Regions from separate parts of the Streptomyces sp. NPDC043854 genome, predicted to be linked through region 1. Evidence: riboswitches for the same ligand, from Rfam matches in the RefSeq annotation. Region 1 holds a riboswitch; the other holds the start of a gene.

Region 1 (8,681 bases):
CGGGGAGTGGCCCTCCAGGCCCAGCAGCACCGCCTTCGGGGTGCCGTGGCCGTGGCCGGTCGCGCCGAGCGAGCCGTACAGCTCGGCCCGGACGGAGGCCGTCTGCGCGAGCACACCGTCCTTCTTCAGCCGCATCACGAACATGCGGGCTGCGCGCATCGGACCCACGGTGTGCGAGCTGGACGGACCGATGCCGATCGAGAAGAGATCGAAAACCGAAATGGCCACGGTGGCGGACTCCCGGGAGTTATTCACCCCCGCGGTGGCGGGGAGCGGACCGTCCGGCCGGTCTCGGAGCGTGGCGAGGCGGCCGGCGGAGGGGGCGGATCTTGTAGGGATTGAGGGCAAAGATCACCTGGTGGGCGCCCATGCCCGGTTCATCAGCGTACGTCAGTTCGTGAGGGGACCGGTTACGCCGGTCTGTACGGAGGCTGTCGCGGTCCCGACGTCCCGGACCGCGGCCCCGGGCCATGAGAAAGGCCCGGCCCTGTGTGACACAAGGCCGGGCCCCCCGAGCCGTGGCCTACAGCGACGGGTACAGCGGGAACTTCGCGGCGAGCGCCGAGACGCGCGCCTTGAGGGCCTCGCCGTCGTACGAGGGCTTCAGGGCCTCCGCGATGATGTCGGCGACCTCGGTGAAGTCCTCGGCGCCGAAACCGCGGGTGGCCAGGGCCGGCGTGCCGATCCGCAGACCCGAGGTGACCATCGGCGGCCGCGGGTCGTTCGGGATGGCGTTGCGGTTGACCGTGATGCCGATCTCGTGGAGGCGGTCCTCGGCCTGCTGGCCGTCCAGCTCCGAGTTGCGCAGGTCCACCAGGACCAGGTGCACGTCGGTACCGCCGGTGAGGACGTCCACACCCACGGCCTTGACGTCGTCCTGGACCAGGCGCTCGGCGATGATCTTCGCGCCGGCCAGGGTGCGCTCCTGGCGCTCCTTGAACTCGTGCGAGGCCGCCACCTTGAAGGAGACCGCCTTGGCGGCGATCACGTGCTCCAGCGGGCCGCCCTGCTGGCCGGGGAAGACCGCGGAGTTGATCTTCTTCGCCAGTTCCTGGGTGGAGAGGATCACGCCGCCGCGCGGACCGCCCAGGGTCTTGTGCGTGGTGGTGGTCACGACGTGGGCGTGCGGCACCGGGTTCGGGTGCAGCCCCGCGGCGACCAGGCCCGCGAAGTGGGCCATGTCGACCATCAGGTACGCGCCGACCTCGTCCGCGATGCGGCGGAAGGCGGCGAAGTCCAGCTGGCGCGGGTACGCCGACCAGCCGGCGACGATCAGCTGCGGCTTGGACTCCTTGGCGAGGCGCTCGACCTCGGCCATGTCGACCTGGCCGTCCTCCCCGACGTGGTAGGGGACCACGTTGTAGAGCTTGCCGGAGAAGTTGATCTTCATGCCGTGGGTCAGGTGACCGCCGTGGGCCAGGTTCAGGCCCATGATCGTGTCGCCCGGCTTCAGCAGCGCGAACATCGCGGCGGCGTTGGCCTGCGCACCCGAGTGCGGCTGGACGTTCGCGGCCTCGGCGCCGAACAGCGCCTTGATCCGGTCGATCGCGATCTGCTCGACCACGTCGACGTGCTCGCAGCCGCCGTAGTAGCGGCGGCCCGGGTAGCCCTCGGCGTACTTGTTGGTCAGGACCGAGCCCTGGGCCTCCATGACGGCGACCGGAGCGAAGTTCTCCGACGCGATCATCTCCAGGGTGGACTGCTGGCGCGCGAGCTCGGCGTCGACGGCGGCGGCGACATCCGGGTCGAGCTCGTGGAGAGGGGTGTTCAGAACGGACATCAGGATCCCCTGTGGTCAGTTACCGGCGGTGAGCTGGGCGTACTCGTCGGCGGAGAGCAGGTCGGCCGGCTCCTCCGCGACGCGGACCTTGAACAGCCAGCCGCCCTCGAACGGAGCGCTGTTGACGAGGCTGGGGTCGTCCACGACGTCCTGGTTCGCCTCGACGACCTCGCCGGTGACGGGGGAGTACAGGTCGCTGACCGACTTGGTCGACTCCAGCTCGCCGCAGGTCTCGCCCGCGGTCACCGTGTCGCCGACCTCGGGGAGCTGGGCGTAGACGACGTCACCGAGCGCGTTGGCCGCGAACTCCGTGATGCCGACCGTGGCGACGCCGTCCTCGGCGGCCGACAGCCACTCGTGCTCCTTGCTGAAACGCAGCTGCTGGGGGTTGCTCATGACCTGATTCTCCTGGATGCGGGGGAGTGCGAACGAACGGTGGTCTTGCGTGGTGCGACGCCTCGGCCGGCGGCCGGCGGCCGCCGCCGTACGGGCGCTACTTCTGCCGCTTGTAGAAGGGCAGGGCGACGACCTCGTACGGCTCATGCGTACCGCGAATGTCCACGCCGACGCCGGAGGTGCCGGGCGCGGCGTGGGCGGCGTCCACGTACGCCATGGCGATCGGCTTGCCCAGGGTCGGGGACGGGGCGCCCGAGGTGACCTCGCCGATCACCTCGCCGCCGGCCACGACCGGGAACCCGGCGCGCGGGACGCGGCGGCCCTCGGCGACCAGGCCGACCAGCTTGCGCGGCGGGTTGCCGGCGGCGCGCTCAGCGGCGGCCTCCAGGGCGGCGCGGCCCACGAAGTCGCCCTCCTTCTCGAACTTCACGACCCGGCCCAGACCCGCGTCGAACGGGGTGAGGGAGGTGGTCAGCTCGTGCCCGTACAGCGGCATGCCCGCCTCCAGGCGCAGCGTGTCGCGGCAGGACAGGCCGCAGGGGACCAGGCCGGCGCCCTCGCCGGCCTTGGTCAGCGCCTGCCACAGCTCCACGGCGTGCTCGGGGGCGATGAACAGCTCGAAGCCGTCCTCGCCGGTGTAGCCCGTACGCGCGATCAGCGCGGGCACGCCGGCGACCGTGCCCGGCAGGCCGGCGTAGTACTTCAGGTTGTCCAGGTCGGCGTCCGTGAGGGAGGCCAGGATGCCGGGGGACTCCGGGCCCTGGATGGCGATCAGCGCGTACGCGTCGCGGTCGTCGCGGACCTCGGCGTCGAAGCCGGCGGCGCGCTCGGTGAGGGCGTCCAGGACGACCTGGGCGTTGGAGGCGTTGGCGACGACCATGTACTCGGCCTCGGCCAGGCGGTAGACGATCAGGTCGTCGAGGATCCCGCCGTCCTCCCGGCAGATGTGCGTGTAGCGGGCGCGGCCGGTGCCGACGGTGGAGATGTTGCCGACCAGGGCGTAGTCCAGGAGCTTCACGGCCTCCGGACCGGTCACCGTGATCTCGCCCATGTGGGAGAGGTCGAAGAGGCCGGCCTTGGTGCGCACGGCATTGTGTTCGTCGCGCTCGCTGCCGTACCGCAGCGGCATGTCCCAGCCCGCGAAGTCGGTCATGGTCGCACCGAGCGAGCGGTGCAGCGCATCGAGGGCGGTCAGGCGGGGGGCAGTGCTCATGGGTGTGGCTCCCGGGTCCCAGGGCATGACATGACGAGGACGTTCCTCCCCATCTGTCATCGGAACCTGAGAGGTTCGCCGAGAGTCCCGCGGGAACGGGAGCGCCGACTTGCACCTTGGGTGGAGCACACCCCGGTCCGCCGCGGGGGACGGGAGGGGAGCGGCTCGCTTTTCAGATCTGCCTCATCCACGCGGTACGGGGCCTGAGAGATTCAAGGGAGGTACTTGCTCCTTCGGCGCCCGGACGCGGCCTCGCGGCCTGCCGGGACTCTCCCGCGCGGATTCAAGCGGCCGGTATGCAGTTGGTCCAGATGGCGCACATCATTGCACGCCCTCCCGCGGATCGGGCGGGTGGGCCCGAAAGACTGTGTCATTCGCTACGTCGCGGGCGGCGGGCGGCGCGCCGCGCGGCGCACCGCGGGCCGCGTCCGGCGGGCGGGCGGCGTCCGGTGGCCGGACAGGCCGGCCGGAACCGGTGCCGTCGAATTACCGTCTCTTTACACTCAGTGGGCATGGGGTCCGCGAGGCCCGATTCGGGGGAGGCGATCTTGTGCGGAGATTCGGAGTACTGGCGACCGCCGGGACCGCGGACGGGGTGCCGGAGCAGCCGGCGCGCGAGCGCCACGGGCCGGTGCGCGACCTGCGCGGCCGGGGGGACGGCGGGCCGCACCGGCTCGGCTTCGCCGAGGGCGACATCGTCGTGGTCTCCGGCCTGCCCGGCGGCGGCAAGAGCACGCTGATCAAGCGGGCCGCCGAGGGAGGCGGCATCGACTCCCAGGACGTGCGCGAGCGCTGGGAGCGGCGCATGCCCGCGGCCCTCCCGTACGCCGTGTACCGCCCGCTCGTGCGGATCGCGCACTACTGGGGGCTGTGGCGGATCCTGCGCTCCGGCGCCTCGGCCGTCGTCCACGACTGCGGTACGCAGCGCTGGGTGCGGGGGCTGCTGGCGGCGACGGCCCGGCGCCGCGGCCGGGCCCTGCACCTGCTGATCCTGGACGTCACCCCGCAGGAGGCCCTGTCCGGGCAGGCGGCGCGGGGCCGCGGCGTGTCGGCGTACGCCTTCGCCCGGCACCGGGCCGCGGTGGGCCGGATGGTGCGGGCCGCGGAGTCGGGGCCGCTGCCGGCGGGCTGCGCCTCGGTGGTGCTGCTGGACCGGGCGGCGGCCGCACGGCTGACCCGCATAGCCTTCCGGCCCGCGGAGCCCGGCGGGGCCTGAGCCGTGCGCGGGCGGCTACCCTCTGCCGGTACACGGCGCGACAAGCGGAGGCGGAGATGCACGGCGGCGGTTGGCCGGAGAACGAGCTGGAGCAGGTGCTCGGGGCGGCCTTGGGCGTGCCCGACGCCGGCCCGAGGATCGTCGAGGTGCTGGGCCGGAGCCGGGTGTGGGTGCCGCTGCCCGGCGGAGGCGGCCCGGACAGCCCCTCCCTCACCCTGCCCACCATGGAGATCGGCGGGGCGGCGTACGTCCCCGTCTACAGCTCCGAGGCCCAGTTCCGGGCCTGTGTCGGCCCCGGCATGGACTTCGCCGTGGCCCCCGCCGTCGAGTTCGCCCGCGGCCTGCCCCCGCAGCTGGGCATCGCCGTGAACCCGGAGGGCGCCGTCGGCGTGCCGCTGCCCCCGCCCGCCGTCGCCCAGCTGTGCCGGGTCGGCCGGACCGAGCTCGACGGGCCCGCCACCGGCGGCCGCGTCCGGCTCTTCGAGCCCGACTGGCAGGACGATCCGGTGGACTTCCTGGCCGCCGCGGCCGAGGAGTTCCGGACCACCGGCCTGATCGTGGCCGCACACCGGTGCCTCGCCAGCGTCGAGGGCGGGGACCCGGAGCTCTGCATCGGTGTCCGCCTGTCGAGACGGGACCCCGCCGCGCAGAACGCGCCGAGAGAGGCCCTCGCCCGGGCCCTGGCCAGGGTCCCGGCGCCCTGGCCGGTGCAGCTGGTCCTGCTGGACGCGGTGGACGACCCGGTGGTCGACTTCATCGTTACGCGCGTACGCCCCTTCTACGTGCCCTAGCGACGCTTAAGCTGGTGACATCTCCTGGCCGCACGGGTGGCCTGGACACACCGTGCGGACGAGGAGGGGTACCGGTGAGTGCGTCAGGCACTGCCGCGGCCGGGCAGGTCGAGCACATCATGCGCCAAGTGACTCCCGGGCGCTACGAGACCTACGAGTCACTTCTGCACGCCCTCGCCGAGGGCCGGCTGTGGATGCTGCTCTGGCAGGGCAGCCCCGGCTCACCGGACGCCCAGTACGGCGGCATGGAGTTGGAGGGCCTCGGATACGCCCCGTGCGTGACCTCCCCGCAGGAACTGGCCGCCAGCGGCTGGAACCGCGGCTACGAGGTGGTCACCGGCCGGGACATCGCGCGCGCCCTCTATCCCGACCGCTGGGGCCTGTGGCTCAATCCGCACGCCCAGGGCGGCGGCCTCGGCATCCCCTGGGCCGACCTGCGCCGGATCGCCACCGGCCTGGACCGGATGCCGGCGGGCCCGCTGCGGCTCTCCGAGCCCGCCCTGGAACTCCCCCAGTTCTACGGGCTGCTGACCCAGCACGCGCACCGCACGCCGGCCGTACGCTCGCTGCGCCGCGCCTGGGTGCAGCCCGCGCTGGGGTCGCCGTACCTCGCCGTCGGGCTCGACCTGTACGACGCCTCGGCGCCCGCGCTGGAGTCCGTACGGGAGATGATGCGCCAGTCCGTCGGCGCGGTGCCCGAGGGCGTGCCCGTGTGCACGGTGGCGCTGGCCGACGAGCACGACCCCGTCGCGATGTGGCTCCGGTCACAGACGCGCCCGTTCTACGACCGCGAGGGACAGGCCCCGTCCTACTGACCGGCGGCTGAGACAAAAGCATCGCGCGACCTTCCGGCCGCGGGGAACGCACTGTTCCCCGCGGCTTTCCTCTTGTCCGGATTTCTTCGCTGATGCGGGTCCAAAAGGCCTACTCCTACCGCGTGTTGGGCGCGTTGTCCGATTGCGCACCGAACGGACGGTGTTGCTCCGCTGAGCCGACACCGCAGTCCGGATAACGGGAATCCGACCCTCACATCACGGTTGCGCATCCATTCATCTGCGGGTCTGGCGGCTGATTGCGGCGCCGTTGAAGACTCCCGACCCAAGAGCCGCCGGGTCCCCGGGGAACGGTTCGGCTTCCTGCACGTCGCTTGTCGTTCCGCACCGCTTTTTCGCGTACTTCCGCACGGCTTTCCGCACGGCACCTGCACCTCACCTGCACCGCACCTCCTGCAGTTCCCGCACCTCGGCACAGTCCTGCGTGTCACCACGCACAAGAGCGCCACTCCGCACCAACGCCGCCACAGCGGCGGGCATGGGCCGGCAACCCGTCGGCCGAGAGGGGTCCCCACCACGATGACGGCACCACTGCATGACACGAGCGCGGAACCAGCCGCACCCGTGGCCGTAGCCGACGTCCCTGCGAAGGCCATCGAAGGCCGCTCGCCCGGCCGTATCGCCTGGATGCGGCTCAAGCGCGACAAGGTCGCGCTGACCGGCGGCGTGGTCGTGATCCTCCTGATCCTCGTGGCGGTGTTCGCGCCGCAGATCGTGAGCCTGCTGGGCCACCCGCCGAACGAGTTCCACGAGGACATGATCGACCCGGACCTCGGCACGCCGCTCGGCTCCTGGGGCGGCATCAGCTCCGACTTCCTGCTGGGCGTCGAACCCACCAACGGGCGCGACGTGTTCAGCCGGATCGTCTACGGCGCCCGCATCTCGCTGGTCGTCGCCTTCCTGGCCGCCTTCGTCTCGGTCGCCATCGGCAGCCTGCTCGGCGCTCTCGCCGGGTTCCTCGGCGGCTGGGTGGACGGCCTCATCAGCCGCCTGATGGACCTGCTGCTGGCCTTCCCCCAGCTGCTGTTCACCATCGCGCTGGTCTCGGTCGTCCCCAACTCCCTCTGGGGATTCGAGGGTTCGGGCGTCCGCATGGGCGTGCTGATCGTCGTGATCGGCTTCTTCGGATGGCCGTACATCGGCCGTATCGTCCGCGGCCAGACGATCTCCCTGCGCGAGCGCGAGTACGTGGAGGCGGCACGCAGCCTCGGCGCCGGCCGCGGCTACATCCTGGTCAAGGAGCTGCTGCCCAACCTGGTCGCGCCGATCCTGGTCTACGCGACGCTGATCATCCCGACCAACATCCTGACGGAGGCGGCTCTCAGCTTCCTCGGCGCCGGCGTCAAGCCGCCGACCGCGTCCTGGGGAAAGATGCTCTCCGACGCCGTCCCCATCTACCAGGACGACCCCATGTACATGGTGGTCCCGGGTATGACGATCTTCATCACCGTCCTGGCGTTCAACCTCTTCGGGGACGGGCTGCGTGACGCACTCGACCCCAAGGGCAGCTGAACCGCTCCACCGATTCACCCACCTCTGGAGGTTGGACCAACGTGATCCGCAGAAAGCAGGCCCTCGCGATCACCGCCGTGATCGCCGCGCTGTCGCTGACCGCCGCGTGCGGCGGCAACGACGGCGAGAAGAAGACCGAGGGCAAGGGCGCCGGCGGCGCGGCCTTCAACGCCGCCACCACCGGCATCGTGAACCCGTCCACCGAGAAGGGCGGCGAGCTCAAGCTCTGGTCGCCGCAGGACGTCGACTACCTCGACCCGGCGCGTGCCTACTACGGCTTCGTGTGGAACATGCAGCGCCTCTACATCCGCCAGCTGCTGGCGTACGACAGCAAGCCGGGTGAGGCGGGCACCAAGCTGGTCCCGGACCTCGCCGAGGCCCTGCCCGTGATCAGCAACGAGGGCAAGACGTACACCCTCAAGCTGAAGGACGGCGTGAAGTTCGAGGACGGCTCGCCGATCACCTCGAAGGACATCAAGTACGGCGTCGAGCGCGTCTTCGCGCAGGACGTGCTGTCCGGCGGTCCCACCTACCTGATCGACCTGCTCGACCAGGGCCAGAAGTACCCCGGCCCGTACAAGGACACCGACCCCAACAAGATGGGTCTGAAGTCCGTCGAGACGCCGGACGACAAGACGATCGTCTTCAACCTGGCGAGCGCCAACTCCGACTTCAGCTACCTGCTGGCCATGCCGTCCTCCTCGCCGGTCCCGGCGGCCAAGGACACCGGCGCCACGTACACCAACAAGCCGATCGCCACCGGCCCGTACAAGGTGGAGAGCTTCACCGCCGGCAAGGGCGCGACCTTCGTCCGCAACGAGAACTGGGACCCGAAGACGGACACCGTCCGCACGGGCCTGCCGGACAAGGTCACCTTCACGGTGACCACCAACCCGGACGACATGGACGCCCGCCTGCTGTCCGGCGACATCGACCTCGC
Region 2 (8,681 bases), on a different contig from region 1:
AAGCCGTAGTCGATCAGGCGCTTGGCGATGTCGTCCACGCTGACGCCCGTCTCCTTGGACAGCGGGCGCAGGTCGATGATGCACTCGTGCGCGACCAGGTCGCCCGGGCCGGTGTAGAGCACCGGGTAGTGCGGCTCCAGGCGCTTGGCGATGTAGTTGGCGCCGAGCACGGCCACCTGGGTGGCGCGCTTGAGGCCCTCGCCGCCCATGAGGCGCACGTACGACCACGAGATCGGCAGGATGCCGGCCGAGCCCCACGGCGCGGCCGAGATCGGGCCGACGCCCGTCTCCGGGCCGGCGGTCGGCTGGAGCGGGTGGTTCGGCAGGTACGGGGCCAGGTGGGCCCGGACACCGACCGGGCCGACGCCCGGACCGCCGCCGCCGTGCGGGATGCAGAAGGTCTTGTGCAGGTTCAGGTGCGAGACGTCGCCGCCGAAGTGGCCCGGCTTGGCGAGGCCGACCAGGGCGTTCAGGTTGGCGCCGTCGACGTAGACCTGGCCGCCGGCCTCGTGGACCCGGGCGCAGATGTCGGCGACGTGCTCCTCGAACACACCGTGCGTGGACGGGTAGGTGATCATCAGCACGGCGAGCTCGTCGCGGTACTGCTCGATCTTGGCACGCAGGTCGTCCGCGTCCACCTCGCCGTCGTCCGCGGTCTTGACGACGACGACCTTCATGCCGGCCATCACGGCGCTGGCGGCGTTGGTGCCGTGCGCGGAGGACGGGATGAGGCAGACGGTGCGCTGCTCGTCGCCGTTCGCGCGGTGGTAGGCGCGGACGGCGAGCAGGCCGGCGAGCTCGCCCTGGGAGCCGGCGTTCGGCTGGATGGAGACCTTGTCGTAGCCGGTGACCTCGCAGAGACGTTCCTCCAGCTCGCTGATGAGCGTGAGGTACCCCTCGGCCTGCTCGACCGGGGCGAACGGGTGCAGCTGGCCGAACTCCGGCCAGGTCACCGGCTCCATCTCGGTGGTCGCGTTGAGCTTCATCGTGCAGGAGCCCAGCGGGATCATGCCGCGGTCCAGCGCGTAGTCCTTGTCGGCGAGCTTGCGCAGGTAGCGCAGCATCGCGGTCTCGGAGCGGTGCTGGTGGAAGACCGGGTGGGTGAGGTACGCGTCCGAGCGCAGCAGGCCCTCGGGCAGCGCGTCGGCCGTGGTCTCGTCGAGCGCCTCGATGTCTGCGGCGTCCCCGTCGACACCGAAGGCGGCCCAGACGGCCTCGATGTGGGCGCGCAGCGTCGTCTCGTCCACGGAGACCGAGACGTGGTCGGCGTCGACCTGGAACAGGTTGACCCCGCCCTCACGGGCCGCGGCGACGACCTCGGCGGCCTTGCCGGGCACCCGGGCGGTCAGGGTGTCGAAGTACGAGCCGTGCACGAGCTCGACCCCGCCGGCCGTGAGACCGGCGGCGAGCAGCGCCGTGTAGCGGTGCGTGCGGCGGGCGATCGTCTTCAGGCCCTCGGGGCCGTGGTAGACGGCGTACATGCCGGCCATGACGGCGAGCAGCACCTGCGCGGTGCAGATGTTGCTGGTGGCCTTCTCACGGCGGATGTGCTGCTCGCGGGTCTGGAGGGCCAGGCGGTACGCCTTGTTGCCGTCCGCGTCCACGGAGACGCCGACGAGGCGGCCGGGCAGCGAGCGGGCGTGCTTGTCCTGGACGGCCATGTAGCCGGCGTGCGGGCCGCCGAAGCCCATCGGGACGCCGAAGCGCTGGGTGGTGCCGACGGCGATGTCCGCGCCCAGGGCGCCCGGGGAGGTCAGCAGGGTCAGCGCGAGCAGGTCGGCTGCGACGGCGACGATCGCGCCGAGCTCGTGGGCCTGGTCGATGACCGGCTTGATGTCCCGGACGGCACCGGAGGCGCCCGGGTACTGGACGAGGACGCCGAACACGCCGCGCTCGGCGATCTCGGCCGGGATGCCGGCGGACAGATCGGCGACGACGACCTCGATACCGATCGGCTCGGCGCGGGTCTCGATCACGGCGATGGTCTGCGGCAGGGCGTCGGCGTCGACGAGGAACACGTTGCCCTTGGCCTTGCCCACGCGGCGGGCCAGGGTCATGGCCTCGGCGGCGGCGGTGCCCTCGTCGAGGAGGGAGGCGCCCGAGGTCGGCAGGCCGGTCAGGTCGGCGACGACGGTCTGGAAGTTCAGCAGCGCCTCGAGGCGGCCCTGGGAAATCTCGGGCTGGTACGGCGTGTACGCGGTGTACCAGGCCGGGTTCTCCATCACGTTGCGCAGGATCACCGGCGGCGTGAAGGTCCCGTAGTAGCCGAGACCGATCATCGAGGTCATGACCTGGTTGCGGTCGGCCAGGCGGCGCAGCTCGGCCAGCACCTCGGCCTCGGTCCGCGCCTCGGGCAGGTTCAGCGCCTCGGCGGTCTTGATGACGTCCGGCACCGCGGCGGCGGTCAGTTCGTCGAGCGAGCCGTAGCCCACCTGGGCGAGCATCTTGGCCTGCGCCTCGGCGTCCGGGCCGATGTGGCGCTGCTCGAAGGGGATGCCTCGCTCCAGCTGGGAGAGCGGAATGCGGTTGGCGGTCATGTACGGAGGCCTCCTGGGTCGTACGACCTGCGAGGGGCGCCACGACGCGGGCGCCCGGACGGCCTCCCCCTCTGTCATCTCAACCTGAGAGCTTCACCGGATCCTGCGGAGGTCGTCCGCGGGGTCCGGCTTTCACCGTCGGTGAGGGGTGGAACCGGCACTGCGGGCCCGGCACCGCCCCTGCTTTCCAGAGTGGCCTCGTCCGTGCGGTACGTATGCCTGAGAGATTCCGGGGAGGAGTTGCTCCTTCGGCGCCTCCGTCGAGCTCGGTGGAGGACTCTCCCGCACAGGGTCAGCAGCCACCACCCAGCCTACCAGCGAGGTTCCCGGGCCTCCCTCGAGTGGCCCCCTCCGGGGAAATGGCCTTTCGTAGTCATTACGGAGGAGTTGCGACCCACGTGGAGGGACCGTGCAGACAGATATCGATCCCCGCAGCCTGATCGGCCGCAAGGCGTTCGACCGCAACGGCACCAAGATCGGAACCGTCGACGAGGTCTACCTCGACGACGCCACCGGCGTACCGGAGTGGGCCGCCGTCCGGACCGGCCTGTTCAGCCGGGACGCCTTCGTCCCCCTGGAGCCGAGCGAGCTGGTCGGGGACACCCTGCGCGTCCCCTTCGAGCGCTCCCTGATCAAGGACGCCCCGGACTTCGGTGTGGGCCGCCACCTGTCCCCCGAGCAGGAGCTGCAGCTCTACCACCACTACGGGCTGGACGTCTCCCTCCCGTCCGACTTCACGTTCAAGGGTGATTTCGGCCACCTGGCGAACGGCGAGCAGGCCGAGGAGTAGCGCCGGCCGCCCCGGTCAGCCGGTCAGCCGGTCCGCCCCACCAGCGGCAGCGGATCGGACGGCTCCAGCTCGGGGTCGTCCACCAGGAAGGTACGGACCCGGCCCGGGGCCGATCCGGGCTGCTCGAACCGCACGGTCACCCGGCCCAGCCCGCTGCCCTGCACCCACCCCGGGCCGTGGACGGCGTGCCGGACGTCGCTCCCGGCCGCCCAGTGCCGCTCACGCGCCCGCTCCGGGCCGTCGGCCGCCCCGTCCTCCGCAGCCGCCTCAGGAGCCGTTTCCCGGGCCCCCTCCGAACCCTCGCCCCCGCCGGCAACTTCCGGAAGCGCCTCGGACCCACCCGGCGCGGAGGACGCGTCCAGGGCGCCGCCCTCCGCCCGCTCGGCGGCCGCGGCGGCCTGGGACTGCGCGAACAGGTCCTCCTGCGTGTAGTCCGCGAGCCCGGTCACGCCCACGCCCAGCAGCCGCACCCCGCCGGTGGTGTCCACCACCTCCAGCAGCCGGGCCGCGGCCTCCCGCACCACCGCCGGATCGTCCGTCGGCCCCCGCAGCGTCTCGGAGCGGGTCAGCGTGGAGAAGTCGTACCGCCGCACCTTCAGCACGATCGTGCGCCCGGAGTGCCCGGAGGCCCGCAGCCGCCGCACGCACCGGTCGGCGAGCCGCTGCACCTCGGTCCGGATCCGCACCCGGTCGTGCAGGTCCACGTCGAAGGTGTCCTCCACGGACACCGACTTCGCGTCGCGCTCGGCGACCACCGGCCGGTCGTCCAGGCCCAGCGCCATCCGGTACAGCCCGACCCCGTGCGACCGCCCGATCAGCCGGACCAGCTCGTCCTCCCCGGCCTCGGCGAGCTCCCCGACCGTGGTGATCCCGGCCCGCCGCAGGTGTTCCCCGGTGGCCGGCCCCACCCCGGGCAGGGTGCGTACGGACATCGGCGCGAGCAGCTCCCGCTCGGTGCCCGGCTCGATCAGCAGCAACCCGTCCGGCTTGGCCTCCTCGGAGGCCACCTTCGCGAGCATCTTCGACCCGGCCAGACCCACCGACCCGGTCAGGCCCGTCGCGGCCAGGATGTCCGCCCGCAGCCGCTCGCCGGTCTCCCGCGCGGACCGGGAGTCCCAGACGCCGCCGCCCGCCTCCAGGTCCACGAAGGCCTCGTCCAGGCTCAGCGGCTCCACGAGCGGGGAGAGCTCCCGCAGCAGGCCCATCACGACGTCGCTGACCGACCGGTACAGCTCGAAGCGGGGGTACAGGTAGGCGCCGTTCGGGCAGAGCCGCCTGGCCTGGGCCGTCGGCATCGCCGAGTGCACGCCGAAGCGCCTGGCCTCGTAGGAGGCGGTGGCGACCACCCCGCGCGGCCCGAGCCCGCCGACGATCACGGCCTTCCCGCGCAGGCTCGGCTTCGACGCCTGCTCCACCGAGGCGTAGAAGGCGTCCATGTCGAGATGGAGGATGGTCGACGCGGCTCTCACAGCACCGATGCTGCCTCACGCCACTGACAATGCCGAGGCCGGCGCCGGGGACGGCGCCGGGCGGCTCTCGCCGGGGGACGGCGGCGGGCGGCTCAGCCGGCCCGGTTGCGCCGGGCCGCCAGCTCGTCGGCCGGGTTGTGCCCGATCACCGTCTCGCCGGTGTCGACCCGCTCGCCGTGCAGCTGCGACAGGGCCTTCTCCACGTCACGCCAGACCACGCCCACGGCGATGCCGAAGATCCCCTGGCCGCCCTGGAGGAGCCGCACCACCTGCTCCGGCGAGGTGCACTCGTACACGGTGGCGCCGTCGCTCATCAGCGTCATGCGCTCCAGGTCCGAGAAACCGCGCTCCCGCAGGTGCTGGACGGCGTTGCGGATGTTCTGGAGCGCGACACCGGTGTCCAGGAAACGCTTCACGATCTTGAGGACGACCACGTCCCGGAAGCTGTACAGGCGCTGGGTCCCGGAGCCGTACGCGGGGCGCACCGTGGGCTCCACCAGCCCCGTGCGCGCCCAGTAGTCGAGCTGCCGGTACGTGATGCCGGCCGCCGCGCACGCGGTCGGCCCGCGGTAGCCCACCTGCTCGGCCGCCGGGGAGCCGGCCGCCGAAGCCGCCGGCGAGGTCTCCGGCTGACGGCGCGCGGAGCCCGCCGCACTCCCGAGGAGCGGGTACGGCCCACCGTCACTCCGTGCGGGGATGCCCCCGGTCGTACCGTCGCCCGTGACTCTCACGCCGACCCTCCGTCCTTGACCTGCCCCCTCGAAGGTAGGCAGTCACCAGGGGTGCGTCAACGATCGCCACACTCGGCACGCCGAGTGATAATCACCCTGAGAGTGGTTTCCCGTGCCCCTTGAAGGGGCAAGGCTAACCGAATGGGGCGACGGTCTCATCGGCTTTGACAAGACCGCTGTCTCGCTGTCTCACTGCGGCCCGGTACCGAAGTCTTCCGGCGAAATCTGGTCGAGGAACTCGCGGAACTTCTCCACCTCGTCCTCCTGCTCGTCCGGAATGGCGATTCCGGCGTCGTCCAGCACGCCGTCGCTGCCGTAGATCGGCGTTCCCGTCCGCAGGGCCAGTGCTATGGCGTCGGACGGCCGCGCGCTCACCTCGACCCCGCTGGAGAAGACCAGCTCCGCGTAGAAGACGCCCTCCCGCAGATCCGTGATCCGGACCTCGGTGAGCTCCTCACCGAGCGCCTCCAGCACGTCCTTGAACAGGTCGTGGGTCAGCGGACGGGCGGGGGCCATGCCCTGCTGCGCGAAGGCGATCGCGGTCGCCTCCCCGGGTCCGATCCAGATGGGGAGGTACCGGTCGCCTCCCACTTCACGCAGGAGCACGATCGGCTGGTTCGAGGGCATTTCCACCCGGACACCCACAACGTCGAGCTCGTTCACACAGCAACCCTAGGACCTGCCCGGCAGGTTTGGGTAGTCGGGACCCCGCCGGTCAGTGCAGCCGCACCCCGAGGGCGGCCTGGACAAGGGCCTCGTGGAGCCGCACGGACAGCCCCACGAGCTCCTTCACGGTGGCCTCCGCACGGGCCCTGGTCTGGGGGTTGCGGTGCCGCCGCAGCGGGGCCACGACCTGCTCCACCAGACCCGCCTCCCGCTCCGCGGCCGCCTTCATGGCCCGCAGGTGCCGGGGCTCCAGCCCGAACCGGCCCAGATCGGCCACCAGCCGGGCCACGACCAGCGCGTCCGCGTCGTACCCGCCGCCCGGAGCCTCCGCGAGCAGCCCGTACGACTCCCATTCGGCCAGCTGGGCCTCGTCCGCCTCGGCCGCGGCGATCAGCTCGGCCCGCCCGACGCGGGCGCCGGCCGGCAGCTCCCGTTCCGGCCCGCCCGGAAGGGCCGCGGGCGCGGCGGGCTCGGCGCCGTCCCCGTGCGCCGTGGGCGCCGGGATCCGCACCTGCTCACCGCGGTCCAGTGCGTCCAGCTGCTCGCGGATGACCTTCAGCGGCAGGTAGTGGTCGCGCTGGAGGCGCAGGATGCGGCTCAGCCGCTCGACGTCCTCGGTGCTGAACTTGCGATATCCGGAAGGTGTGCGTCTGGGCTCGACGAGCCCCTCCGCCTCCAGGAACCTGATCTTCGAAATGGTGACCTCGGGGAACTCTTCGCGCAGCATCGTGAGCACCGTGCCGATGCTCACCAGCCGCCCGGCCGAGGCGGCGGTGCCGTTCCCGGCACCGCCTGTCGGAGTACGCAGCACAGGACCTCCCTGGGGTTCCCCCCGGACGGAGCCCGGGAAGGGTCAGACGCCCCGCAGGCTCGCGTAGAAGACCAGCCGGTACTTGCCGATCTGCACCTCGTCGCCGTTGTGCAGCGGGACCGAGTCGATCGGCTCACGGTTGACGTACGTGCCGTTCAGGCTGCCGACATCGGCGACGGTGAAGCCGCCGTCCTGGCTCCTGCGGAATTCGACATGCCGCCGGGAGACGGTGACGTCGTCCAGGAAGATGTCGCTCTGCGGGTGCCGGCCCGCCGTGGTCAGCTCACCGTCCAGCAGGAAGCGGCTGCCGGAGTTGGGGCCGCGCCGCACGATCAGCAGGGCGGAACCCGCAGGCAGTGCCTCCACCGCGGCCTGGGCCTCGGGGGACAGCGCCGACGACACGTGCTGTTGTCCCGACACCTCGGCCTCGTAGGCCTCCAGGCCCGAGATCGAGATGGTGGACGTGGTCTCCGAGGCACGCTCCGGCGTCAGACCCGCCCGCAGCGGCGCCCCGCAGTTGGAGCAGAACCGGCTGGCCGCATCGCTGCGGTGTCCGCACCTGCTGCAAACCTGCTCGGCCGACATGGACGGCTCCTCGTGCCGCGGGTACCCCGCGGAGGCGTCGGTGGCATACGGGTCGGGAGCAAACCCTCCACCCGTACTCGAGGTTGATGAGTCACCGAAACCTATGCGTCCGGTACCGGCAGGGTCAACAGCCGACGCGCCCGGCGCGCCCGGAACATCACCCGCACCCGCCACCTCGTCCCGGAAGAGCGGCCGGTCCCCCCGGCTCTGCGTCTCCCCCTGCCCCGCACGGTGCTCTGCCGCGCCGTCTTCCTCGCGGTTCTTCTTGCCGAACAACTTCTCAAACAACTTCACGGGCGATTCCCCTTGAACGAAACAGACCCGCCCGTGGGGCAGGACGAACTCCGAATGCACACACCTGCCGACCCGGACATCCTCACAACGTCCGCAACCACCAGACAGTTTCCACCACGCACCGCGACTTCAGTGCGCCGACCCCCCGCAGGCACCAGCCCGCGCAGGACCCTCCGCTCTCCGTCCCGCATCACGACGATGACGACCGAGCGTAGTCAGGCTGCTTCGCAGCCCGCAAGGCATCCACAACGATCTTCGCCGACCGTGTGACGCCAACGGTGGCCTGTTCCTTCTCCAGTGTCTGCACCACACCGCCTGGGATGTTCAGCGCCGGCTCCAGATCCTGCGGCTTGCCGATCACCTTGAACTCGTAGGGCTGTGTGATCTTCTTACCATCGATGCCGATCTGGCCCCCCTCGTCCGAGAAGTACGAGCCCGCGACCACACGCATCCCGTTGATCTGGATCGCCTCGGCCCCGGCCGCCCGCAGCTCCTGGAGCGCGTCCAGCAACTGGTCGGACTCCACCTGGCTCTTCGGATCCGTGATCTTGAGTGTGATGCCGGGCCCCTGCGCCGCCACCGTACCGGCCAGGATCCCGAGTTGGCGCTCCTTTTCGACCGTCTGCCGGCGCGCCTCCTCGGCCTGGTTGGAGCTGCTCTCCAACTCCTTGCGCTGGTCGTCCAACTGCTGCTTCTCGTCCTCCAGGCGCTTGGTCCGGCTGTCCAGCTCGTCGAGGATCCGCACGAGGTCCTCCTGGCGGGCGCCGCGCAGCGCGCTGGAGTCGCTGTTCGACCGCA

Evidence for each region. Region 1 has a riboswitch for glycine ahead of gcvT (glycine cleavage system aminomethyltransferase GcvT). Riboswitches for the same ligand answer to the same signal wherever they lie in the genome.
Region 2: linked by a shared signal. The riboswitch ahead of gcvP (aminomethyl-transferring glycine dehydrogenase) and the one ahead of gcvT (glycine cleavage system aminomethyltransferase GcvT) in region 1 are both predicted to bind glycine.

Annotation. Positions count from the first base shown of each region.
Region 1 covers NZ_JBWKDK010000078.1:6,180-14,860, reverse strand. The annotation lists gene AC068A_RS34920 (L-serine ammonia-lyase) at 1-228, opposite strand, end outside; gene glyA (serine hydroxymethyltransferase) at 524-1,780, opposite strand; gene gcvH (glycine cleavage system protein GcvH) at 1,796-2,176, opposite strand; gene gcvT (glycine cleavage system aminomethyltransferase GcvT) at 2,274-3,389, opposite strand; glycine riboswitch at 3,572-3,675, opposite strand; gene AC068A_RS34900 (AAA family ATPase) at 3,940-4,605, shown strand; gene AC068A_RS34895 (enhanced serine sensitivity protein SseB) at 4,662-5,396, shown strand; gene AC068A_RS34890 (enhanced serine sensitivity protein SseB C-terminal domain-containing protein) at 5,471-6,211, shown strand; gene AC068A_RS34885 (ABC transporter permease) at 6,749-7,741, shown strand; gene AC068A_RS34880 (ABC transporter substrate-binding protein) at 7,783-8,681, shown strand, end outside.
Region 2 covers NZ_JBWKDK010000046.1:5,064-13,744, reverse strand. The annotation lists gene gcvP (aminomethyl-transferring glycine dehydrogenase) at 1-2,537, opposite strand, end outside; glycine riboswitch at 2,735-2,832, opposite strand; gene AC068A_RS29805 (PRC-barrel domain-containing protein) at 2,947-3,327, shown strand; gene AC068A_RS29800 (DNA polymerase IV) at 3,351-4,796, opposite strand; gene AC068A_RS29795 (MerR family transcriptional regulator) at 4,889-5,527, opposite strand; gene AC068A_RS29790 (bifunctional nuclease family protein) at 5,717-6,190, opposite strand; gene ftsR (transcriptional regulator FtsR) at 6,243-7,004, opposite strand; gene AC068A_RS29780 (FHA domain-containing protein) at 7,047-7,991, opposite strand; gene AC068A_RS29775 (DUF881 domain-containing protein) at 8,074-8,681, opposite strand, start outside.